DNA from 4 places in the Streptomyces sp. NPDC006624 genome. Region 1 is predicted to be linked to each of the others. Evidence: riboswitches for the same ligand, from Rfam matches in the RefSeq annotation. Region 1 holds a riboswitch; each other region holds the start of a gene.

Region 1 (5,711 bases):
GGCGCATCACGTCCGGGGCGAGCCCCAGCGACTCCATGCCGTAGGCGAGTTCGTCCTCCACCGTGTCCGTGACGAAGTGCGCCAGCGGGTCCTGGCCGACCGTGCCCACGACGTCGGCGAGTTCGCGCGGCTTGTGGGTCCGGGTGCCGCGCCCGGCCACCGTGACCCGGCCGCGCAGGGTGCCGCCGGTGAAGTGCGGCACGAGCCCGCTGACCGCGCCCAGGACGGTCGACTTGCCGACCCCGGACGGGCCGGCGAGCAGGACGAGTTCACCTTCGGGGACCTCGAAGTCGACGCCCCGCACGGTGGGTTCGGCGGCCCCGTCGTACGTCACGGAGACGTTCTCGAAGCGGATCACGACGGCTCCTCGGAGTCGGGGGCGGCGAACGCGGGCAGCAGGCCGAGGAGTACGGCCGCCGCGGGCCAGAGGGGGAGGGCGGGGGCGACCAGCGGGACCACGCCCGGGTGCAGGGCCGCGGGGTCACGGGCCGCGGCCAGGGCGAGCAGTGCCGCGACCGCCACCCCGGAGCCCACGATCAGCCAGGCGCGCGCGTCCCAGCGGTCGGGGCGGTAGCGGGTGCGCAGGGAGCGGCGCCCGCCGAGCCGGAGACCCGCCAGGGCGGCCGCCACGCCGAGCAGCAGGACCGGCATGCCGTACGCGGCGCCCTCGGCGGTGAGCAGTCCGTACGTCCCCGCGCAGACGCCGAGCAGGCCGCCGAGGGTGAGGGCGGCGGTGGTGCGGCGGACGGCGGCGGGCACCCGCGCGGTCCGGCCGTAGCCCCGGGCGTCCATCGCGGCGGCGAGGGAGACGGACCGTTCCAGGGCGCCCTCCAGGACCGGCAGGCCCACGTGCAGCAGACCGCGGACGCCCTTGTCCGGACGGCCGCGCAGCCGCCGGGCGGCGCGCAGGCGCTGGACGTCGGCGATCAGGTTCGGGGCGAAGGTGAGCGCGACGACCACCGCCACCCCCATCTCGTACAGCGCCCCCGGCAGGGACTTGAGGAGACGGGAGGGGTTGGCGAGGGCGTTCGCGGCGCCGACGCAGATGAGGAGCGTGGCCAGTTTCAGGCCGTCGTACAGGGCGAAGGTGAGCGCCTCCGCGGTGACCTCGCCGCCGAGACGGATGCCCTGGGCCCAGGCGGGCAGACCGATCTCCGGCAGGGTGATCAGGACGTGCGTGCCGGGGATGGGCGAGCCGAGCACCGTCGCGAACACCAGGCGGACGAGCAGCACGGCCAGCGCGAGCTTGACGAAGGCGCCGTACGAGCGGGACCAGGGCGCCGAGGGGCGGCAGGTGGCCACGACGTAGGCGGAGACCGCGATCAGCAGTGCGAGCAGGAGGGGATTGGTGGTGCGGGTGGCCGCGGTGCCCAGGGCGAGGGACCACAGCCACCAGGCACCGGGGTGCACGGGCGCCCGGTGCGGGCGCCGGGGCCGGGCGGCGTCCGCCACCCGGCGCTGCGGGGCGCGGCTAGGACTGTCCACGGGCACGCCGTCGCACCTGCCATATCGCGGCGCCGCCCAGCAGCACCACCACGGCGACGCCCGCCACCAGTCCCACGGACGGGCCGTCGTCCCCGGAAGACTCCTCGTGCGCCGTGTCCGCCTTCGGGGTCTCCTCGCCGGAGAGCTGTTCGCCGCAGCCCTGCTCCGGGTAGCCCGCGATCGCGCACAGCAGGGCGTTGGTGTCGTAGCGCAGCGGCTTCGCCACCGCGGCCAGCGCGTCCGCCGTCGTCGCGTCCGGGGCGACGCGGGCGCAGGCCGTCCGGGCGGGCGGCGGGGTCTCGCCCCGGGCCGCGTCCCGCCGCGTGCCGAAGTCGATGACCAGCGCCACGCGCTTGGCACCGTCCCGCGACGGCGTCCTCGCGCAGATCGCGTCGAAGTCCGCGGCGGGGCGCGGCCGGGCCGCGTCCGCCGTGTCCTCGCTGACCGCGAAGCGGAAGCCCTGCACGTCGCCGTCGGAAGGGCGGGTCGTGCCGGGGCCCTGGGTGGCGTAGACCCAGCGGTCGCCGTCGCGCTCCCAGAACGACCAGTAGCGGTAACCGGCGGCCTGGGCCTGGCCCGCCCCCGCGAGGAGCAGGAGCGAGGCCAGGAGCAGGAGAACGGCCCGGCGGATCACAGTTGCTGCTGCTTCCTGCGGCCGCTGAACAGGAACCCGATGCCGACGCCCGCGACGAGGCAGACGCCGACGTACCACCACACGCCGAACGGGGAGCCCGAGTCCTTCTCGTCGTCCTTCTTCGCCTCCGCCGTGTCCGCTGCGGCGGCCTGCGGGGCCGGGCCCGTCCCGTTCAGCCGCTTCACGAGGTCCGCGCCGCCGAAGTCGCGGGGGTCCGTGCCGGTCGCGTGGGCGGCGAAGATCAGCTGGGCGTAGGCGGCGGGACCGCTGCGGGCGGCCCAGTCCGCGGCGTTCTTCTCCAGCCACCGCACGGACTTCTCCGCCTGCGCGGTGGCGCCGTGCGCCGCGAGCGCGACGACCGCGTCGGCGGTGTTGCCGAAGTCCGGCTGGGGCTCGGCCCCGGCCAGGGCGGACATCAGGTGGTCGTCCTCCTCGGCGAGCGCGGCGCTGAGGTACGCCGCCCCGTTGCCCGCCGCCTGCTCCGGCGTGCCCGGCTTCGCGCAGGTGGCGCCGGACTTCCCGCCCGGCTCGACCACCATGCCCCGGCCCAGCGCGCCCAGCACACCGGCGGCCGTGGCGTCCGCGTTGGCCGTGAGCTCGCCCTTCTTGTCCGGCTGGAACGCGAACGCGCCGCCGCCGTCCCCGTCGCAGGGCAGCGCGAGCTTCAGCAGGGCGTCGAAGGGCGACCTGCCGTCCTTCTCGACCCGGTCCGGCTTCTCGCCCGCGGCGGCGAGGGCGCCGACGACGATCGACGTGGAGTTCGTGTCGCTGGCGCCGCCGGGCGCGTAGCCCCAGCCGCCGTCGTCGTTCTGGACGGACTTCAGCCAGCCGACGGCCTTGGCGGTGACGTCGTCGTGGCCGCCGAGCGCGGCGAGGGCCTGCACCGCGGCGGAGGTGGCGTTGGTGTCGGGCATCGTCTTCGCGTCGCACGCGGCGGCCGGGTCGGCGCGGTAGGCGGCGAACCCGCCGTCCGCGCACTGCTGGCGCACCAGCCACCGCACGGACTTCTCCGCCGGCCTCACCCCCACCGTGTCCTGCGCCAGCAGCGCGAGCGACTGCCGCCACACGCCGTCGTACTGCGGGTCGGTCGAGCCGTAGAGGGCCGAGGGCAGGGCCCGGGACGGCGACGGGGACGGATCGGCGGCGGCCGGTGCGGCGGCGCCGATCACGGCGACGGCGGCCAGGGCCGCGGCGCTGCTGCGGACGTTCATGATCGGCGGGTGCCTCTCCCTGTGGGGGAGCCGGGCAGCACGGGGCACCCCCGGGCGGCTCGGCTCCGTATACCTCGACGGTGCCGTGCACCGGCGGACCTGCCGGGCACGTGAGCCGGTCACGAACCGTGCGGGGCGATCCGGCTCACCGCCCCTCGGCGGGTGCGGTTCACGGTTGCGGGTCAGCGCCGGAATTGCACCGGCTTTCCCCCGTACGGGTGTGATGACGACGCGCCTACTGTACCCGCACGTCAAAATCCGGCCGAGGGGCGTGGGGGGAGCGGGGGGGGGCGGCGCCTGGGGCGGGCCCCGCTCCGGGGTGGGGGCCCGCACCGCCCGCACCGTGCCCGGCCGTGCCCGCACCGTGCCCGGCCCAGCCCTCGCCGGGACCGCGCCCTTCGTCGGGCCCGCCCTGGACGAGCCCTTCCCGCGGCAGGCCCGCAACCCGGCGGTGAGCCGGCAGGAAGTCGAACTCCTGCGCACCACACAGGAGTTGATCGTCGTATCCGGGCGGACCGGCTAACGTGGGCCGTCCCGACCGCCGTCTCCAGGAGCGTCCATGACCGATCAGGTGCACCACCCCGAGCGCGAGCCGTTCCCCAAGATCGACACCTCGGTGCCGCACTCGGCCCGGATCTGGAACTACTGGCTCGGCGGCAAGGACAACTACGAGGTCGACCGGGTGGCCGGTGACGCGTTCCGCTCGGTCTTCCCCGGGATCGAGACCGGAGCCCGCGCCGCCCGCTACTTCCTCGCCCGGGCGGTGCGCCACCTGGCCGAGGAGGAGGGCATCCGCCAGTTCCTGGACATCGGCACCGGCCTGCCCAACGTGGACAACACCCACCAGATCGCCCAGAGGGTGGCCCCCGAGAGCCGGATCGTCTACGTCGACAACGACCCGCTCGTGCTGGCCCACGCCCGCGCCCTGCTCACCAGCACCCCGGAGGGCGTCACCAACTACGTCGACGCCGACCTGCGCGAACCGGCCACCATCGTCCGCGAGGCCGGCAGGACCCTGGACTTCGGCAAGCCCGTCGCCCTCATGCTCATGGGCATCCTCGGCCACATCGAGGACCATGACGAGGCGCGCTCGATCGTCCGCGCGCTGGTGGACGCCCTGCCCCCCGGCAGCTTCCTCGTGCAGTACGACTCCACCGACACCAGCGAGGACTACGTCCGGGCCATCGCCCAGTACAACGACGGCGGTTCGATCCCGTACATCCTGCGCAGCCCGGAGCAGATCGCCCGCTACTTCGACGGCCTGGAGCTGCTCGAGCCCGGGGTGACGTCCTGCTCGCGCTGGCGCCCGGACGCGGAGGCGCTGGGGCTGCCGGCCGAGGTGCACCAGTACGGCGGGGTCGCCCGCAAGGGCTGAGCCGTCAGGTCTCCTGCAGGACGCGGTGCAGGATGGTCGGAGTCTCGTCGGGCGACTCGGCTTCGACCACCAGCCGGTTCATCGCGTCCCAGTAGCGCTCGATCTCGGCGGGCTTGTCGGGGTAGAGGGCGCAGGTCAGCTTCTCCAGGTAGACCATGTCGGGCAGGTGCCCGCCCGGCAGGCGCAGGATGGTGACCGGACCGCCCTCGGCCGCGTGCCCGCCGCTGCGGAACGGCAGGATCTGCACCGTGACCTGCGGCAGCCGGCACAGCTCGATGAGATGCCGCAACTGGGCGCGCATCACACGGATCCCGCCCACCGGGCGGCGCAGCGCCGTCTCGTCGAGCACCGCCCACACCCGGGTCGCCGGCTGCCGGTGCAGGATGCGCTGGCGGGTCATCCGCAGCGCGACCCGCCGCTCGATCTCCGCCGGGCTCGCGTCGGGGTGGCTCACCCGCAGGGAGGCGCGGGCGTAGTCGGGCGTCTGGAGCAGTCCGGGCACGCGCTGGACCTGGTAGCAGCGGACGACGCTGGCCGCCTGCTCCGCCGCGAGGAAGGTCTGCATCCAGGCGGGCACCACGTCGCTGTAGTACCGCCACCAGGCGGGGGCGTTGGCCTGCTCGGCCAGCGCCAGCAGGGTGGCCCGTTCGGCCTGGTCCGTGACGCCGTAGAGGGTGAGCAGGTCGGCGACGTCCCGGAGTTTGAACCCGTGGCGCCCGGCCTCCATGCGGCTGATCTTGGACGAGGAGGAGCGGATGACGTGTCCCGCGTCCACGCGGTCGATGCCCCGCTCCTCACGCAGCCGCCGCAGCCGCGCGCCCAGTACCAGTCGCGGCACCAGGGGCCCGGCGGACCGGCCGTCCAGGACACCGCTGCCCGTCGCGAGGAATGCGGTCTCTTCGGTGCCCATGGGCGTCTCTCCCGGTGCGAGCGTTGCGTCCGACCATCCTAGGGGGCGCTTGTCGGCGTCAAGTGCCTTGTGCAGCAAGCGCGTTCGTCTGCGGGT
Region 2 (5,711 bases), on a different contig from region 1:
CGTCAGCGGCGCCGCCCCGGCCGCCCCGAGCCGTTCCCGCAGCTCGGCCCAGACCCGTTCGTGCGGCCAGTTCTCCGGGTCGTCTCCCGGCGGGCACTGCAGGTAGTAGCGGGTCACCTGCGGGCTGCGGGGCATCTGCCCGGCGAAGCCGCGCGCATGGCAGCCGAACAGCACGCAGTCGGCGGACGGCGGCGCCTCCGCGAGCAGGGCCAGCCAGCCGATGCCGTAGTCGTGCCGCGCGATGCGCGCCCGCTCCGGCGGCAGGGAGGCCCGGGTCACCCCGCGCGCCCCGTCACAGCCCGCGACGAAGTCGCACTCCACGACCTGCCGTTCACCCGTGCCGGGGCAGCGGTACGACACGGACGGCCGGTCGGTGTCCAGGTCGTGGAGCCGCACGTCCCGGACCCCGAAGCGGATGTCGCCGCCGCGTACGTCGGCGTACTCGCGCACCAGGTCCGTCACCAGCAACGGCTGCGGGTAGACGAAGTGGTGGCTGCCCGTCAGCTCGCCGTACGCGAACCGGTAGCGCTCCCCGTCGAAGCGGAACTCGCACGCGGAGTGCAGCTCCGCGCGGTCCAGCAGGTTCCGGGCCAGGCCCCGCTTCTCCAGGCCGCGCACGGCCCACTCCTCGATGACCCCGGCGCGGGGCCGCCGCTCGATGAACTCCCGGGTCTCCGTCTCCAGCACCAGGCAGTCCACCGAGGCCGCCCGCAGGATGTTGCCGACCGTCAGACCGGCGGGGCCGGCGCCCACGACGACGACCGGGAAACGCTGCGGGGCACCGGAGTTCGCGGACGCGGAGGCACGGGTCATGCGCTCATTATGGAGGCGGCGGCGCGTGCGCGGGCGGTGCCGGCTACCGGGCGCGGCGCTACGGGAGCCGGGGGATCTCGATCGCCGGGCAGCGGTCCATCACCATCTCCAGGCCGGCCGCGCGGGCCCGCTCGTACGCCGCCTCGTCGACGACGCCGAGCTGGAACCAGAGTCCCTTCGCGCCCTTGGCGACGGCCTCGTCGGCGACCGCACCGGCCAGGTCGCTGTTCACGAACACGTCCACGACGTCCACGTCGAAGGGGATGTCCGCGAGGCTCGCGTACCCCTGCTCGCCGTGCACCGTCTCCGCCTTCGGGTGCACGGGCACGACCCGCTTGCCGAAGCGCTGGAGTACGGCCGCGACGCCGTACGCCGCGCGCTGCCGGTTCGACGACAGGCCCACCACCGCCCAGGTGTCGCCCAGCTCGGTGAGGATCCTGCGGACCGTTGCCTCGTCGCCGTACACCGGAACCTCCTGGGAAAGTCGTGGAATCGCCGTCCGCCACAAAGCGGTCGTCCGGACAACCCCGCACGGCGCGCGGTGATTCCCCGGAACCCCTCCGTGATAGCTTGCCGAGGCCAGTCGAACCCATGTACGTGGGTCAGGGAATCCGGTGGGAATCCGGAACTGACGCGCAGCGGTGAGGGGGACGGGCGGGGCCTCGGCCACTGGACGGTTCGTGTGACGTCCGGGAAGGCGCCCCGTACCGGACGAACCCGAGTCCGAAGACCTGCTGGCGGCCCCCGCGGCCGGAGCGCGGCGGGGGAGCACCGTACGACCGGGCTCCGCGACCGAGCCCTCGACGCCTGAGGACGAATTCCCCGTGCCCCTCATCCGACCCGTCCGCGCCGCCGTGCTGCTCACGGCCGGCTCCCTGCTCCTGACCGGCTGCGGCGGCACCGCCGCCCCCGCCGCCGGGGCCACCGCCACCCTCGCCAACTGCGGCCACGAGGTCCGCGTGCCCGCCCCGCCCCGGCGCGCCGTCTCCCTCAACCAGGGCACCACCGAGATCCTGCTCTCCCTCGGCCTCGCCGACCGCCTCGCGGGCACGGCCACCTGGACCGACCCCGTGATGAAGGGGCTGGAGAAGGCCAACGCGAAGGTGCCGCGGATCGCCGACGACAACCCCTCCTTCGAGCGGGTCCTGGACGAGGAGCCCGACTTCGTCGCCGCCTCATTCGTCTCCACCCTCGGCAAGGGCGGCGTCGCCACCCGCGAGCAGTTCGACAAGCTCGGCGTCCCCACCTACGTCTCCCCGTCCGACTGCGCCGGCAAGGACAACTCCACGGGCGGCGACGGCTCCCGCGCCGAGGCCCTCGGCATCGACACCGTCTACGGCGAAGTACGCGACCTGGCCACCGTGTTCGGGGTGGAACAGCGCGGAGAGGAACTCGTCGCCTCGCTCCGGCAGCGCATGCGGAAGGCCACCGCCGGCCTGGACGCCTCCGACGTCACCCTCCTGTACTGGTTCGCCAACTCCGAGTCGCCCTACATGGCGGGCTGCTGCGGAGCGCCCGGCATCATCACCCGGGCCGTCGGCGCGCGGAACGTCTTCGACGACACCCACGACGAGTGGCCGCAGATCAACTGGGAGACGGTCGCCGACCGCGACCCGGACGTCCTCGTCATCGGCGACCTGACCCGCAGGTCGCAGACCGCCGAGTCGGCCGCGAAGAAGATCGCCTTCCTGGAGTCCAACCGGGTCACCCGCACCATGGACGCGGTCCGGCACAAGCGGTACGTGCTGCTCAGCGGGCAGGCCATGAACCCGACCATCCGCACGGTCGAGGGCGTGGAGGAAGTCGCCGCCGGACTGCGCGAGTTCGGGCTGGTGAAGTGACCGCCCGGGAGCTGACCGCGGCGGATGAGGAAGCGGCCGGGGCGCGCACCCGGCGCGGGGCCGGGCTCGCTCTGGGCACGGCCGGGGCCGTCGCCCTCGCCGCCTCCGTCGCGGTGGCCATCACCATCGGCCCCGCCGACATCCGGGTCGCCGACGTGTGGTCCGTCGTCGCCGCGCACCTCGGCCTCGGCGGCTCGGAGCTGACGCCGATCCGGGACGGCATCGTCTGGCAGTTGCGGCTGCCGCGCACGCTGCTCGCGGCCGTGTGCGGGGCCGGGCTCGCCGTGTGCGGGGCGGTGATGCAGTCCCTGCTGCGCAATCCGCTCGCCGATCCGTTCGTGCTCGGGGTGTCCTCGGGCGCCTCCACCGGCGCCGTCGTCGTGGTGGTGCTGGGCGTCGGAGGCGGGGCCTTACCGGTGTCCGCGGGCGCGTTCGCGGGGGCCCTCGTGTCCTTCGCCCTGGTGCTGCTGCTCAGCCACACCCTCGGGGGCACCACCGACCGGGTGGTCCTCGCCGGGGTCGCCGCCATGCAGCTCTTCTCCGCGCTCACCTCCTTCGTCGTGATGACCTCCGCCGACGCCGAGACCACCCGGGGCGTGCTGTTCTGGCTCCTCGGCTCGCTCGGCGGCGCGGGCTGGACCGACGTGTGGCTGTGCCTGGCCGTGCTGGCCGTGGCGCTGGTGGTGTGCCTGGCGTACGCCCGTACCCTCGACGCCTTCGCCTTCGGGCAGGACGCGGCCGCCGCGCTCGGGGTGGCGGTGGCCCGCACCCGCCTGGTGCTGCTGTGCGTCACCGCGCTGCTCACGGCCGCGCTGGTCAGCTCCGCCGGGGCGATCGGCTTCGTGGGGCTGGTCCTGCCGCACGCCGCCCGGGCCCTGGCCGGTCCCGGCCACGCCCGGCTGCTGCCGGTCACGGCCCTGGCCGGCGCGGTGTTCCTGGTGTGGGTGGACACCCTCGCCCGGACGGCCCTGGAACCGCAGGAGATCCCGGTGGGCGTCATGACGTCGCTGATCGGGGTGCCGGCCTTCGTGGCGGTGCTGTACCGGACGCGGAGGGTGCGGTGAGCGGGGCGGGGGCGGCCGCGGGCGGGGACGGGCTGCGGGCCGACCGGGTCTCCCGGCGCACCGACGGGCGCCTCGTCCTGGACGACGTCGTCCTCGCGCCCGAGACCGGCTCCACCGTCGGGGTCCTCGGCCCGAACGGCTCCGGCAAGTCCACGCTGCTGCGGCTGCTGGCCGGGCTGCTCGCACCGACCGCCGGAGTCGTCACCCTCGACGGCAGCCCGCTCGCCGGCCTGCCCCGCAGGACCGTCGCCCGCCGGCTCGCCGTGGTCGAGCAACAGGTCGACACACAGGTCGAGCTGACGGTGCTGGACGTCGTACGGCTGGGCCGCGTCCCGCACCGGCGGGCCTGGACGCCCGCCTCGGCGGACGATGACCGCGCCGTGCGCGCCGCCCTGGAGCGCACCGGTCTCGCCGACCGGGCCGGGCAGCGCTGGCACACCCTGTCGGGCGGTGAGCGCCAGCGCGTGCAGATCGCCCGCGCGCTCGCCCAGGAACCCCGCGAGCTCCTCCTGGACGAGCCGACCAACCACCTCGACATCCACCACCAGCTGGACCTGCTCACCCTCGTCACGGGCCTGCCGGTCACCACCGTCGTCGCGCTGCACGATCTCAACCTCGCGGCGATGTACTGCGACCGCGTCGTCGTGCTGCGCGCCGGACGGGTCGTGGCGGGCGGCACACCGGCCGAGATCCTCACCGAGCGGCTCATCGCCGAGGTGTACGGGGTGCGGGCGGACGTCCGGCGCGAGGGTGCCGGGGGACGGCCCCACGTACGGTTCCTGGGGACGCTCGGCTGACGGGCCGCCTGGCCCCTGACGGAGCGCCAGGGGGCAGGCGGATCCCGCCGAGGTCGCCGGGGCAAGGGGAGGGCGGGTCCCCAGAGGTGGCTGGGATGCCGGGGAGGGCGGGTCCCCAGAGATGGCCGGGATGCCGGGGGCAGGCGGATCCCGCCGAGGTGGCCGGGACGCGCCCGGCCCGCCTGCGCGTACGCGCCCGGCCGCCTAGGCTCGCCTCGTGCTGCGCATCATCGACGCCCGTACCGGCGAGCCGGCCGACGCCGTCCCGGCCCGCCGGGCCCTGACGCGTGTCGTGGTGCACGCGCCCGGCTCCGACCTGACGAGCCTGCGCGTGCTGCTCGTCGCGGACGTCCTCGTCCGGACCCTGGAACTCGGCGGCACACCGGTGTGGGCCCTGCTGAGCGGAGGCCGCCGCCAGGCGGAACTGCGGGCGAGCGCCACCGTGCTCGGCATCCGCCCCTTCGAGGACGGCTCCGACGCCGGTGCGGGCCTGGTCGAGGCGCAGGTCATCCACGTGGTGCCGGAGGGGGAGCCGACCGCCGGCGGGGTGCGGATCACGGTCGCGCCGGTGGGCCCCGCAGAGCCCGCGGCACCGGCCGACGGGCCGGGGCACGCGGACGGGCTCCTCGCCCGGTCGGCCGAGCCGGGCGCGGCGGACGTGCGGCCGGACGCCCGGTCGCGCGCGGCGGACGCTCTGCCCCCGGAGGTCCCGGCCGGCACCGGGCCCGCCGTCCTGCGTCTGGCCCTCCTCGCCCGCCACCACAGCGCCCCCGCCGAGCTGGAGGCGGCTCTCCTCGACGACGCCCGGGCCACCCTCGCCCGCTGGCGCGCCGCCGTCGCACGCTGGGCCCGCAGCCCCTCCCGGCCGGTTCCGGACGAGGTGCGCGTACGGCTGCGCGACGCCTGGGAGGACGACCTGGACGTGCCGCGGGTGCTGGACGTCCTGCACCATGTGGAGAACGAACCGGCGTTGCCGGACGGCGCCCGCTTCGAGACATTCGCCTACGCCGACCGGCTCCTCGGCCTCGACCTCGCCGCCGACCTGGGATCCCCGCCATGATGGACAGCACCGCAACGGGCCCGCTGCGCCGCCTGGTCGTGCTGCGGCACGCCAAGGCCGCCTGGCCCGGGGACGTCGCCGACCACGAACGACACCTCTCCCCGCGCGGCCGCCGGGACGCCCCCGCGGCCGGGCG
Region 3 (5,711 bases), on a different contig from region 1:
AAGTCCGGCCAATGGCGCACATGCCTCACCTCGCCCTGTTGGATGGTTCCCCACACGACGGGAGCGAGGGAGCATGGCGGAGGACGTCACGGACGCGGGCCCGCCGCCGTCCGCGAGCCTGAAGCCCGACGCGATCGGGTTCCTGGACGCGCTGGTCATCGGACTCAACGCGACCTCCCCGGCGTACTCGATGGCGGCGGCCATCGGCCCGGTCGTGGCCCTGGTCGGCGTCTACGCCCCCGGGGTCATGCTCGCGTCGTTCGTGCCGATGCTGCTGATCGCCTCGGCGTTCTACCACCTCAACAGGGCCGACCAGGACTGCGGTACGACCTTCTCGTGGGTCACCCGGGCCATGGGGCCGTGGGCGGGCTGGCTCGGCGGCTGGGCCATCACGATGACCGGGGTCCTGGTGGTCGGGTCGCTGGCGGACGTCGCGGTGACCTTCTTCCTGCTCTCCGCCGGACTGGACGGGTGGGCCGCGAACGACGCGGTGCGCCAGGTGCTGACGGTGCTGCTCATCCTGGTGATGACGGCCGTCTGCGTGATCGGCACCGAGGTGTCGGCCCGGGTGCAGGACGTCCTCATCCTGGCGCAGGTCGCCTGCCTGCTGGCCTTCGCCGTGGTGGCCCTGTACCGCGTCTACGCCGGCACCGGCACGCTCGGCCCGACCGAGCCGAGGCTCGCGTGGCTGGACCCGTTCGGTGCCGGCGGGGCGCCCCTGACCTCGTCCCTGCTGCTGGGCGTGTTCATCTACTGGGGCTGGGAGTCGGCGGTCAACCTCACCGAGGAGACCGAGGACTCCGCCACCGCGCCCGGCATGGCGGCCGTGTGGTCGACGGTGCTGCTGCTGGTGACCTACGTGGCGGTCGCCTACGCGGTCGTGGCCTACGCCGGGACGGACTACCTGGCGGAGAACGCGGCGGAGGAGGAGTTCCTCTTCGCGCAGCTCGCGAAGGAGGCGATGGGCGACTGGGACTGGGTCGTGCTGCTGGCGGTCTCGACCTCCGCGCTGGCCTCCACCCAGACGACGATCATCCCCGCGTCGCGCACGGCGCTGTCCATGGCGCGCCGGCACGCGCTGCCCGGCCGCTTCGGCCACATCCACCCGCGCTTCCGCACCCCCGACGTGAGCACCTGGTGGGTCGCCGGCATCGCCGTCGCCTGGTACCTCACGCTGTACAACCTCAGCGAGAACGCCCTCTTCGACTCCCTCACCGCGCTGTCCCTGCTGATCGCGTTCTACTACGCGCTCACGGGGATCGCCTGCGCGGTGTACTACCGCCGCGAACTGACCAGCGGCGTCCGGAACTTCCTGCTGATCGGCCTCGGCCCGCTGGCCGGTGCCGGGCTGCTGGCATGGCTGCTGGCGGAGTCCGTGGCGGACATGGCCGACCCGGACAACTCCTACAGCGGAGTCTCCTGGCTGGGGGTCGGTCCACCGCTCGTCATGGGCCTCGCCGTCTTCCTCACGGGCGTGGTGCTGATGGTGGTGCGGCGCCTGCGGGCCCCCGCGTTCTGGTCGGAACGGCCCGGAGTGGTCGACCCCCGCCTCGTTCCCCGCAAGGAGTGATGAAGATGTCGGTCGTCCTCGGCTACGACGAGTCCCCCGGCGCCCGGCGCGCCCTGCGCGTCGCCATCGAGGTGGCGGCCGCGTACGGCGAACCGCTGGTGATCGTCCACGGCGGCGCCGCCCCCGGTGTGCCGGGAGAGGAGCACGGCGCCCGGCACGAGGCCGTGCGCGAGGCCGGGAACGCCGCGCTCGCCCACGCGGTCCGGGTCGCCGGCGAGGCCGGTGTGCCCACCGTCGCCGAACTCGTCGACGAGCCGCCCGCCCGGGCCCTGACCGACGCGGCGGCACGCCACGGGGGCAGGGTCATCGTCGTGGGCACATGGGGCGAGAGCCCGGTGCGCCCGGCGCCGCCCGGCTCGACGCCGCACGAGCTGCTGCGCCTGTCGAGGGTGCCGGTGCTGTGCGTGCCGGCGGCCGGGTCATGAGCCGTCGGTGCCGCGCCTCGCGAGAGGGGTGAAGACGTAGAGGCCCAGAATCTCCGGCAGGGGCGCCACGCCGGGGCCTCCGGCCCGGACCCAGGAGACGACGTCCTCCGTCGCCTCCCGGTCGTTGACCTGCCCCAGCCACACCGGCCGGCCACCGGCGGCCCGGCCCGCGGCGGACGGCTGGACGACGACGACGTTGGCCTGGTCGCAGACGTCGAGGCAGTCGGTGACCCGCACCGGCGCCGCCGCGCGCAGGCGTTCGGTCTGGGCGGCGTGGTCGACGCCGGTGACCTTGGGGCTGCCGCAGCAGCAGTCCCGGCAGACGACGACGCGGCACGGAAGCGCTCCGGACGGTGTCGCGGACATGGCCGCACCTTCCCTCTCCCCGGGGAGATCCGCCCCGGTGGTTCGTCGAGGAGGCGACCGCGTGAGTCTCCTGGCTCTCGGGTCGACGCCGCTCCCGGCCTTCCCACCCCTGTGCGGGCAGTGGCCTGTTCGGGACCGGCTCGCCGATCACAGTGGCGGGACCGCGCCGGATTCACACCGGCTTCCTCGTTCCGCCGTCGCCCTGTTCGGCGGCCATCATTCCATGAGCGGGTTGGGCAGCGGCAGGTAGCGGGCGTCGGCGCCGTCCGCGCCCGTCCAGCGCAGCAGCAGGTTCGTCTTGGCGGGGAGAGTGGGCGAGGTGAGCAGGGCGCCGGTCTCCGGCAGGTCGTGGCGGGCGAGGGCGCGGCGGGCGGCGGGCCAGGGGTCGAACCCGCCGTGGCGTTCGGCGAGGGCGCCGGCGATCTCGGTGAGGTGGTTGACGACCAGGCAGTACACGAGCCGCTCCCAGCCGGCCGCGCGTCCCACGTCCCGCAGCAGCTTCACGCCCTCGGCGTCCCGGTACAGCACCTGTACCGGCATGCCGTCGGCGTCCACGGCGACCAGGGTGTTCTGCAGGTGCGCCTCGACGACGACGCCGTGCGCGAAGGCCGCCAGGGCCGGGGGCACCGCCCGGGCGAGGTAGGCCTGCCACCAGGCGTCCGGGTCGGTGACGCGGTCGAGCGGGTTGCCGTCGAAGCCCTCGACGAGACCGGCGGCCAGCAGCGGGGTCGCGCCGGGCAGCAGACGGCCGCCGAAGCCGTCGCGGACGAGGACGGCCAGGGCCTCGAAGGCGAAGCCGGCGGTGCGGTAGCCGCGGTCGCTGAGCCAGGCCGGGGGTCCGTCGAACCCTTCGAGGGCGGCGCACACGGCGGCGTCCGTGCGGCGCAGGGCCAGCAGGTCGTGACGCCAGAGCCGGCGGATGTCGTTGGTGATGCGCACGTCCAGGCTGAACTTCAGAAAGAGGTCGTGTCCGGGCGTGCGGACGGTGCGGATCGCCGCCGTCGGCCAGGTGCCGGGGGCGGTCGTGCCGAGCCGGATCAGCCGGCCGTCCGCGAAGGCGGCGCCGAGCTCCCCGGCGGCCAGTTCCAATTGCCAGGGGTGGGCCGGGAGCAGCCGGTAGCCGGGCGGGGCGGTGCCGAGGGCGTCGAGCGGGGAGGTGTCGCCCTCCTCGACGACGGTGTCCTCGCGCAGCCCGAGCAGGGTGAGCGGGAAGCGGGCGTGGGCCTCGGGCGCGTACGGCAGCCAGTCCGCCGCGGGGCCGCCGCCGCGGGCCTTGGGGGCCGGGTGGTGGGTGTGGCCGGTGAGCAGGCACTGCTCGGAGCGCGCGTAGAGGCCGTCGGGCGGGGTGGCGCCGGCGCGGGCGTCGAGCAGCGCGGCGACGGCGTCCCGGCTGTCGGTCATCTCGGCGGGCAGTTCGTGGTTGGACAGCCCGGTGTGCCGGCGCAGTTCCTCGGCGACGAGCTCGACCAGCGCGGTGTGGTCGAGCCGCTGCCAGCCGCCGGGCAGCCGGACCTCCGGATCAGCGGGCCGTCGCGTCCCGCGGACCCGGAGCAGGCGGCCGGTGCCGGGCAGGTGGTGGATGCGGTGGCCGCCCGTCTCCCGCACCGGCCGGGCGACCTCCCGCAGCAGGCAGTTCAGCAGCGGCACGGCGGCGTACGCGTCCGCGGGAGCGACGGCGGCCGGGGGTTCGCCTGGGCCGGGTTCGCCGCGTCCGGAGCCGGCGGGCGGGGGCATGAGGTCCACGCGATCCACTTTTCCCTGCGTTCCTGTGTTCCTGTGGTCCCGGATTCCCGGACTGCCGGGCGGAGATGATCAGTATGTCGGTCGTCGTCGTCCCGCAGTGACGCCCTATTCGTACCCGAGGAGCCCGCCCGTGCACCGTCCCCCCAGCGCCGAGGCCGAGGTCGCCGACGAGCTGGCCGTCGTACGGCCCGCCCTGCTGCCGCGGTACGAGGCCGCACTGCCCGGCGCCCGGGCGGCCGTGCTGTCGCGGCTGTGGCGCGGTCTCGCCCACGATCCGCTGCCCTGGGTGACCCGCCGCGAGCAGGGCGGGGACGGCCTGACCCTGCACCTGCGGGACGGCCGGCGGCTGCACGGCCCGCGGCCGGATCCGTACGCGACCGGCGCCTACGTCACCGTCGTACGGCTCGATGAGACGGACTACGACGATCCGGCCCGGCTCGTGACCGGTCTCGCCGTACCCCACTCCGCGTCCTTCGCCGGTGAACTCGGGCACAGCGTCGCCTCGCTGGCCCTGTCGCGGGCGGGACAGGAGGGCGTGCGGGACACCTGGCCGGACCGCGACTGGGAGTGGGAGCAGCGGGTCGTCGACGGGCATCCGTTCCACCCGACGTGCCGGTCACGGCCCGGTTTCTCGGTGGCCGAGCAGCTCGCCTACGGGCCCGAGCACCGGCCGCTCGTGGAGCTGGGGCTGGTGCCGGTGCGGGCGCGGGAGTGCCTGGTGACGGGCGAGTGGCCCGCTGCCCTTCGGGACGGGCGGCACCTGGTGCTGCCGGTGCATCCGTGGCAGGCGGCGCACGTGCTGAAGCGCTCGTGCGAGGAGCGGCGCGTCGCCCATCCGCTGATGTCGCTGCGGACCCTCGCCCTGCCCGGCGGACCGCATGTGAAGACCTCGCTCAGCGCCCGGCTGACGTCCTCGGTGCGGGACATCTCGCTGCCGTCGGTCGCCGCGTCCGCGCTGCTGTCGGACTTCGCCGCGGTGCCCGCGGCGCGCGCGGACGGTCTGCTGCACGTCACCCGCACCCTGGGCGCGGCGGCGGCCGGTTCCCCCGACTTCGCGGCCGTGCTGCGGCAGTCGCCCCAGGAGTACGCGGGCGGCGGCGAGCGGGTGCTGCCGGTGGCGGCGCTGGCGACCACCGGGCTGCCGGGCTCCCCCGGGTGGCTGGCCGGCTTCGCGCGTCTCACCCTGGCCGTGGGCCTGCGGCTGCTGGAGCTGGGGGTGGCGCTGGAGGCGCACGGCCAGAACCTCCTGGTGGTGCTGTCGGCGGCGGGCGAGCCGGTGCGGCTGGTCTACCGCGATCTGGCCGACATCCGGGTCAGCCCGGCCCGCCTGGCCCGCCACGGCATCGCGGTGCCCGAGCTGCCCGCCCGCATGGTGACGGACGACGAGGACGCCCTGCGCCGCAAGCTGTTCGGCTCGCTCGTGGCCGGGGCCCTGGCCGGGGCGGCCGGATCGGGCGGGGCACTCGCGGCGGCGCTGCAGACGGCCGTACGGGACCTGCCGCCCTCCCCCGACCTCACCGCGCTGCGCACCGAGCCGCTGCCCGCGAAGGCGCTGACGCTGATGCGGCTCTCGCCGCACACGCCCGGGGACCAGTGGGCGCGGCTGC
Region 4 (5,711 bases), on a different contig from region 1:
CCGAGTGGGGTCTGCTGCTGGCCGAGAACCAGCCGTACGCCGAGCGCGCGCCGTGGGCCGTGCTCTTCCCCGCGGCCGTCCTGGCCCTGCTCGGGGCACTCGCGGTCACCGCCGCGGGTGGCCTGCGGCTGCCCCGGAGACGCACGCGGCCGGACGTCCCGCCCGGACCGCCCGGACCGCCCGGACCGCCCGAGCCGCCCGAGTCGCCCGAGTCGCCCGAGTCGCCCGGAGAGCGGGTCACGGTCGCGCCGCGGCCACGGACGAACCGCCCGGCCGCCCCCCTGGCTCCCGTGTCCGGCTCCCCCGTGGAAGAACGATGACCGAACCGATCTCCCGCGCCCCGGCCCGGGGACGAAGCGCACGCGCGCCCCGCGAGAGCGCCCGGCGGCTGTGGTCCGCCCTGTCCCCGCTGCTGCGGCTGCTGATCCTCACCCAGCTCGCCTTCAACGTCGGCTTCTACGCCGTGCTGCCGTTCCTCGCCGGGCACCTCGGCACCGCGATCGGCATGGCGGGCTGGCTGGTCGGCTTCGTGCTCGGGCTGCGCACCTTCAGCCAGCAGGGGCTGTTCGTGGTCGGCGGCTGGCTCGTCGACCGGTGGGGCGTGCGGCCGGTGGTGCTGGCCGGCTGCGCCCTGCGGATCGCCGGGTTCGTCTGGCTCGGGTACGCGCGGGCCGGCTGGGCCGTCATCGGGGCGGTGCTGCTGATCGGTTTCGCCGCCGCGCTGTTCTCGCCCGCCGTGGAGTCCGAGGTGGCCCGCCAGGCGGTGGCCTGGGAGGAGGCCGGGCACGGCTCACGCACCGGCGTGCTGGCCCTGTTCAGCGTGGCGGGGCAGGCCGGCGCCTTCGCCGGGCCGCTGCTCGGCGCGCTGCTGCTCGTCGTCGACTTCCGCACCGCGTGCCTGGCGGGCGCGGCGGTGTTCGTGCTCGTCCTCGCCGGGCATCTGCGGCTGATGCCGCAGCACATCCCGGGCCGGGTCCGGGCCGGGCGCCGGGGCGGGGCGCGGGCGCTGCTGCGCAACCGCCGCTTCCTGGCCCTGTGCTGCGCGTACGGCACGTACCTGCTGGCCTACAACCAGCTCTACCTGGCCCTGCCCGGCGAGGTGCAGCGCGCGGCGGGCTCCCAGGCGCCGCTGTCCTGGCTGTTCGCGCTGTCCTCGGCACTGGTGGTGTGCGCCCAGCTGCCCGTGACCCGCTGGGCGGGCGAGCGGCTCGGCCTGCGCCGCTCCATGACGGCCGGACTGCTACTGATCGCGGCGGGGTTCGCGGTGGTGGCCGCGGCCCGTCCCGCCGGCTGGACGGGCAGCGCCGGGCTGCTGCCGGCCGCGGGCTTCGTCGTGCTGCTGACCGTCGGGCAGATGCTCGTCGTGCCCGCCGCCCGCGCGTGGGTGCCCGACCTCGCCGAGGAGGGGCGGATCGGGCTGTACACGGGCGCGCTGTCCTCGGTGTCCGGCCTGATCGTCCTCGCGGGCAGCGCGGCCACCGGCTCCCTGCTCGACCCGGGGCTGCCGGCCGCGGTGCCGTGGCTGGTCCTGGCGGCCGTACCGGCGCTGGCGGTGGCGCTGCTGCCACGCGCGCAGAAGGAGACGGCAACGGCGGCCTAGCCACGCCCCGGCCGGGGAGGCGCGGCGCCGGACGCGCCCCGGCACCCCCGCGACCTGCGAGGCCTTCGCTCCGGGATGTCCCGGAGCGTACGGTTCGGGACATCGGTCGGGACAGGAGCGGTCATCCGGCGCCAGTATCCTGGGTCGGCTGCGGCACCCCCACCAATCCCCGTGCGACCACGGAGAGTTCGGGCTGCGGCGAGTTCCCCGAGCATGAGACGAGGACGTGTGCTGCTAGCGGGCCGCTACCGGCTGGACGAGGAGATCGGGCGCGGTGGAATGGGAGAGGTGTGGCGTGCGTACGACGAGACGCTCGCCCGAGCGGTGGCGGTCAAGCTGCTGCTGCCCCAGGACACCGACGCCACGGCGGCTTCCCGCTTCCGTCTGGAAGCCCAGACCGCCGGAAGTCTCAACCACCCGAACGTCGTCGGTGTGCTGGACTTCGGCGAGTACGACAACCGGCTGTACCTGGTGATGGAGCTGGTCGAGGGCGACAGCCTCGCCCGGGTGCTGACCACCTCCGGGGCGCTTCCCGCCGAGCGGGTGGCGGTGCTGGCCGCCCAGGCGGCCGCGGGGCTCGCCGCCGCGCACGCGCGCGGCATCGTCCACCGTGACGTCAAACCGGCGAACCTGCTGCTGGACGCCCACGGCACCCTGAAGATCGGTGACTTCGGCATCGCGCGGTTCCTCGACGACCCCGGAGCGGCCCTCACCGCGACCGGGCAGATCGTCGGCACGGGCCTCTACCTGGCGCCGGAGCGTGCCCTGGGCAAGCCCGCGGGCCCCGCCTCCGACATGTACTCCCTGGGGTGCGTGCTCTACCAGTTGCTCAGCGGCCGGCCACCGTTCGACGCCGACAGCGCCGTGGCGCTGCTCCACCAGCACCTCGACTCCGCCCCCGTGCCGCCGCGCGAGCTGGGAGTCGCCCAGCTGCCGCCGGCCTTCGAGAACTACCTGCTCGGGCTGCTCGCCAAGCAGCCCGAGGACCGGCCCACGGCCCAGCAGGCCGCCGAGTGGTTCGCGGGCGGCGCCTGGCGGGGTCTGCCCGAGCCGCTGCCGGAGGCCACGGCCCCGGTCCGCTCCCCCGGGCCGGCCACGTACGCGCCCGGCGAGACGAGCAATCCGGTCACCTACGCGCTGCCCACCGGGCCGCGTACGGCGCGGGGCGGGCGGGGCCGCCGCTCGGCGCCGCGCGGCGGCCCCGGCAACCGGCCGCGGGTGGCCGCCGGCGCCGGCGCGGCGGCGCTCTTCCTCGCCGCGATGTTCCTCGGCATGCTGTGGTTCTCACCGGACGACACCTCGACGGAGGGCACGGAACCCGACCCGTCCCCGTCCGCGAGCGGCCCCGCCGCGCCCGCGGCCGAACAGGGCGCCGAGAGTGCCGAGTCCGCCGGGCCCGTCACCTCCGGCCCCGGCGGCGCCGCGGCGCCCGAGGCCGGCACAGTGGCCGATGTCACCCCGTCCCCCGCGGCACCCGCACCACCGGCCTCCGCCGCCCCGGCGTCCGCCCCCGCGACCCCGGCGCAGGAGACGGCCGGCAGCCCTCAGGAGCAGGCGGACGCACCGCAACCCCCGCAGGATCAGCGGCCCGGGGGCCAGGGGGACGGCGAGGACGACGAGGGTGACGACTGAGCGCGCTTGCGCCGGTGTGCGAGCGGACGCCCCCTCACGCGCCCCCTGGGGCGGCTTGTCATCGCCCTTACCCCGGCCTTATTGTCACCAGGCCTTGGTGAACGGGAAATCCGGTGTGATGCCGGTGCGGCCCTCGCCACTGTGAATCGGGAAGTCCGGCTCCAGCCCTCACGGGCAGCCACTGGGTCCTCGTGACCCGGGAAGGCGGAGTTCGGGCGGTGGTACCCGTCAGCCAGGAGACCGGCCAAGGCGCGTCAACCATCCACGAGGTGCTGGAGAGGGTCTGCTGAGCCATGCACATTGCCGAGGGTTTCCTGCCTCCGGCGCACGCGGTCGCCTGGGGCGCCGCGTCGGCGCCGTTCGTCGTCCACGGGGTCCGGTCACTCACCCGTGAAGTCCGCGAGCACCCCGAGAGCACTCTGCTCCTCGGTGCCTCCGGCGCCTTCACGTTCGTCCTGTCCGCGCTGAAACTGCCGTCCGTGACCGGCAGTTGCTCCCACCCCACCGGAACCGGCCTGGGGGCGATCCTGTTCCGGCCGCCCGTCATGGCGGTGCTCGGCACCATCACGCTGCTCTTCCAGGCGCTGCTGCTCGCGCACGGCGGGCTCACCACGCTCGGCGCCAACGTCTTCTCCATGGCGATCGTCGGGCCCTGGGCCGGGTACGCGGTCTACAAGCTGCTCCGGCGCTACGACGTGCCGTTGATGGCGGCCGTGTTCTGCGGGGCGTTCGTCGCCGACCTGTCCACCTACTGCGTCACCAGCGTGCAGCTGGCGCTCGCCTTCCCCGACCCGGGCAGCGGGTTCTGGGGCGCGCTCGGGAAGTTCGGGTCCATCTTCGCCGTCACCCAGATCCCGCTCGCGGTGAGCGAGGGTCTGCTGACGGTGCTCGTGATGCGGCTGCTGGTGCAGTCCAGCAAGGGCGAACTGACCCGGCTGGGCGTCCTCGTCGCCGGCAAGCGGTCCCGTACGGAGACCGAGGCGGTGGCCCGATGAAGCGGAACACGAAGATCAACCTGGTGCTGCTGTTCGTCGTGGCCGCGCTCGCCGTGCTGCCGCTGGCGCTCGGACTCGGCGACCACAAGAAGGAACCGTTCACGGGCGCCGACGGCGAGGCCGAGGCGGCGATCACCGAGATCGAGCCGGACTACGAGCCGTGGTTCTCACCGCTGTACGAGCCGCCGTCCGGGGAGATCGAGTCGGCGCTGTTCTCCCTGCAGGCGGCCCTCGGCACCGGTTTCCTCGCCTACTACTTCGGGCTGCACCGGGGACGGCGGCAGGGCGAGCAGCGGGCGCTGGAGCGGCACACCGGGAGCGTGCCCGCGGACGCCGGCGGTCCGTCCGCCGCCGGGCAGGACTGAGCGCGCGTGCTGCCGATCGACGCGGCGGCGCACAGCAGCCGCTGGCGCCGCCGCCACCCCGTGGACAAGGCCGTGCTCGGACTCGGCCTCACCCTGCTGGCGATCTCGCTGCCGCCCTGGCCGGGCGCGGCCCTGGTGCTCCTGACGGCGCTGGTCCTGCTGCTGGGGCCGGCCGGGGTGCCCGGGCGGCGGCTGTGGCGTGCCTACCGGGTGCCGCTGGGCTTCTGCGTGACCGGTGCGGTCACGCTGCTCGTCCAGGTCGGCGGGCCGGGGGGTTTCGTCTCCCTCGCCCCCGACGGGCCGGTCCGGGCCGGGGAGTTGCTGCTGCGCACCTCGGCGGCGTCCCTCGGCGTGCTGCTGTTCGCCTTCACCACGCCCATGTCCGACCTGCTGCCGCGTCTGGTGCGGGCCGGAGTACCCGCGCCGGTCGTCGACGTGGCGCTCGTGACGTACCGGATGAGCTTCCTGCTGCTGGACTCCGTGCGGCGTATCCGGGAAGCGCAGGCCGCCCGGCTCGGTCACACCGGCCGGGCCGCGGAGTGGCGTTCCCTGGCCGGGCTCGGCGCCACCGCGTTCGTCCGGGCCTTCGACCGGGCGGCGCGCCTGCAGTCGGGGCTCGCCGGGCGCGGCTACGACGGCACCCTGCGGGTCCTGGTGCCCGAGGCCCGGGTCTCCGCCCGCTTCACCGCCGCCAGCGGGGCGCTGCTCGCCGCGCTGGCCGCCCTCACCCTCGTCCTGGAAAGGCCGCCGGCATGAGCGAGCCCGCCCTCGTCGCCCTGCGGGGCGCCTCCTTCGCCTACGAGGACGGCCCGGCCGTGCTCAGCGGCCTCGACTTCGACGTCCGCGAGGGGCGCGCGCTCGCGCTGCTCGGCCGCAACGGCAGCGGCAAGACCACGCTGATGCGGCTGCTCAGCGGCGGGCTGAAACCGCACCAGGGCCGGCTGACGGTCGCCGGGCAGCCGGTGACGTACGACCGCAAGGGCCTGACGCGGCTGCGCACGACCGTCCAGCTGGTGGTGCAGGACCCCGACGACCAGCTGTTCGCGGCGTCCGTCGAGCAGGACGTGTCGTTCGGGCCGCTCAACCTCGGTCTGGACGACGCGCAGGTCAGGGCCCGGG

Evidence for each region. A riboswitch is a leader RNA that binds a small molecule or an ion and turns the genes downstream of it on or off. The one in region 1 is predicted to bind cobalamin.
Region 2: linked by a shared signal. The riboswitch ahead of ABZY20_RS36860 (ABC transporter substrate-binding protein) and the one ahead of ABZY20_RS00580 (prenyltransferase/squalene oxidase repeat-containing protein) in region 1 are both predicted to bind cobalamin.
Region 3: linked by a shared signal. The riboswitch ahead of ABZY20_RS11010 ((2Fe-2S) ferredoxin domain-containing protein) and the one ahead of ABZY20_RS00580 (prenyltransferase/squalene oxidase repeat-containing protein) in region 1 are both predicted to bind cobalamin.
Region 4: linked by a shared signal. The riboswitch ahead of ABZY20_RS08375 (energy-coupling factor ABC transporter permease) and the one ahead of ABZY20_RS00580 (prenyltransferase/squalene oxidase repeat-containing protein) in region 1 are both predicted to bind cobalamin.

The regions. Positions count from the first base shown of each region.
Region 1 covers NZ_JBEXOM010000001.1:120,793-126,503, forward strand. Annotated here, with positions in the region: gene ABZY20_RS00565 (ATP-binding cassette domain-containing protein) at 1-358, opposite strand, end outside; gene ABZY20_RS00570 (energy-coupling factor transporter transmembrane component T) at 355-1,452, opposite strand; gene ABZY20_RS00575 (SCO2322 family protein) at 1,472-2,119, opposite strand; gene ABZY20_RS00580 (prenyltransferase/squalene oxidase repeat-containing protein) at 2,116-3,330, opposite strand; cobalamin riboswitch at 3,443-3,581, opposite strand; gene ABZY20_RS00585 (hypothetical protein) at 3,674-3,853, shown strand; gene ABZY20_RS00590 (SAM-dependent methyltransferase) at 3,890-4,705, shown strand; gene ABZY20_RS00595 (DUF5753 domain-containing protein) at 4,710-5,615, opposite strand.
Region 2 covers NZ_JBEXOM010000042.1:7,670-13,380, forward strand. Annotated here, with positions in the region: gene ABZY20_RS36850 (4-hydroxybenzoate 3-monooxygenase) at 1-813, opposite strand, end outside; gene ABZY20_RS36855 (CoA-binding protein) at 872-1,279, opposite strand; cobalamin riboswitch at 1,377-1,567, shown strand; gene ABZY20_RS36860 (ABC transporter substrate-binding protein) at 1,638-2,654, shown strand; gene ABZY20_RS36865 (iron chelate uptake ABC transporter family permease subunit) at 2,726-3,718, shown strand; gene ABZY20_RS36870 (ABC transporter ATP-binding protein) at 3,715-4,515, shown strand; gene ABZY20_RS36875 (hypothetical protein) at 4,733-5,575, shown strand; gene ABZY20_RS36880 (histidine phosphatase family protein) at 5,572-5,711, shown strand, end outside.
Region 3 covers NZ_JBEXOM010000005.1:39,766-45,476, reverse strand. Annotated here, with positions in the region: gene ABZY20_RS11020 (APC family permease) at 74-1,570, shown strand; gene ABZY20_RS11015 (universal stress protein) at 1,576-1,995, shown strand; gene ABZY20_RS11010 ((2Fe-2S) ferredoxin domain-containing protein) at 1,990-2,361, opposite strand; cobalamin riboswitch at 2,425-2,552, opposite strand; gene ABZY20_RS11005 (IucA/IucC family protein) at 2,578-4,095, opposite strand; gene ABZY20_RS11000 (IucA/IucC family siderophore biosynthesis protein) at 4,235-5,711, shown strand, end outside.
Region 4 covers NZ_JBEXOM010000003.1:443,237-448,947, reverse strand. Annotated here, with positions in the region: gene ABZY20_RS08390 (ABC transporter permease subunit) at 1-320, shown strand, start outside; gene ABZY20_RS08385 (MFS transporter) at 317-1,600, shown strand; gene ABZY20_RS08380 (serine/threonine-protein kinase) at 1,829-3,232, shown strand; cobalamin riboswitch at 3,311-3,496, shown strand; gene ABZY20_RS08375 (energy-coupling factor ABC transporter permease) at 3,526-4,227, shown strand; gene ABZY20_RS08370 (energy-coupling factor ABC transporter substrate-binding protein) at 4,224-4,592, shown strand; gene cbiQ (cobalt ECF transporter T component CbiQ) at 4,599-5,348, shown strand; gene ABZY20_RS08360 (ATP-binding cassette domain-containing protein) at 5,345-5,711, shown strand, end outside.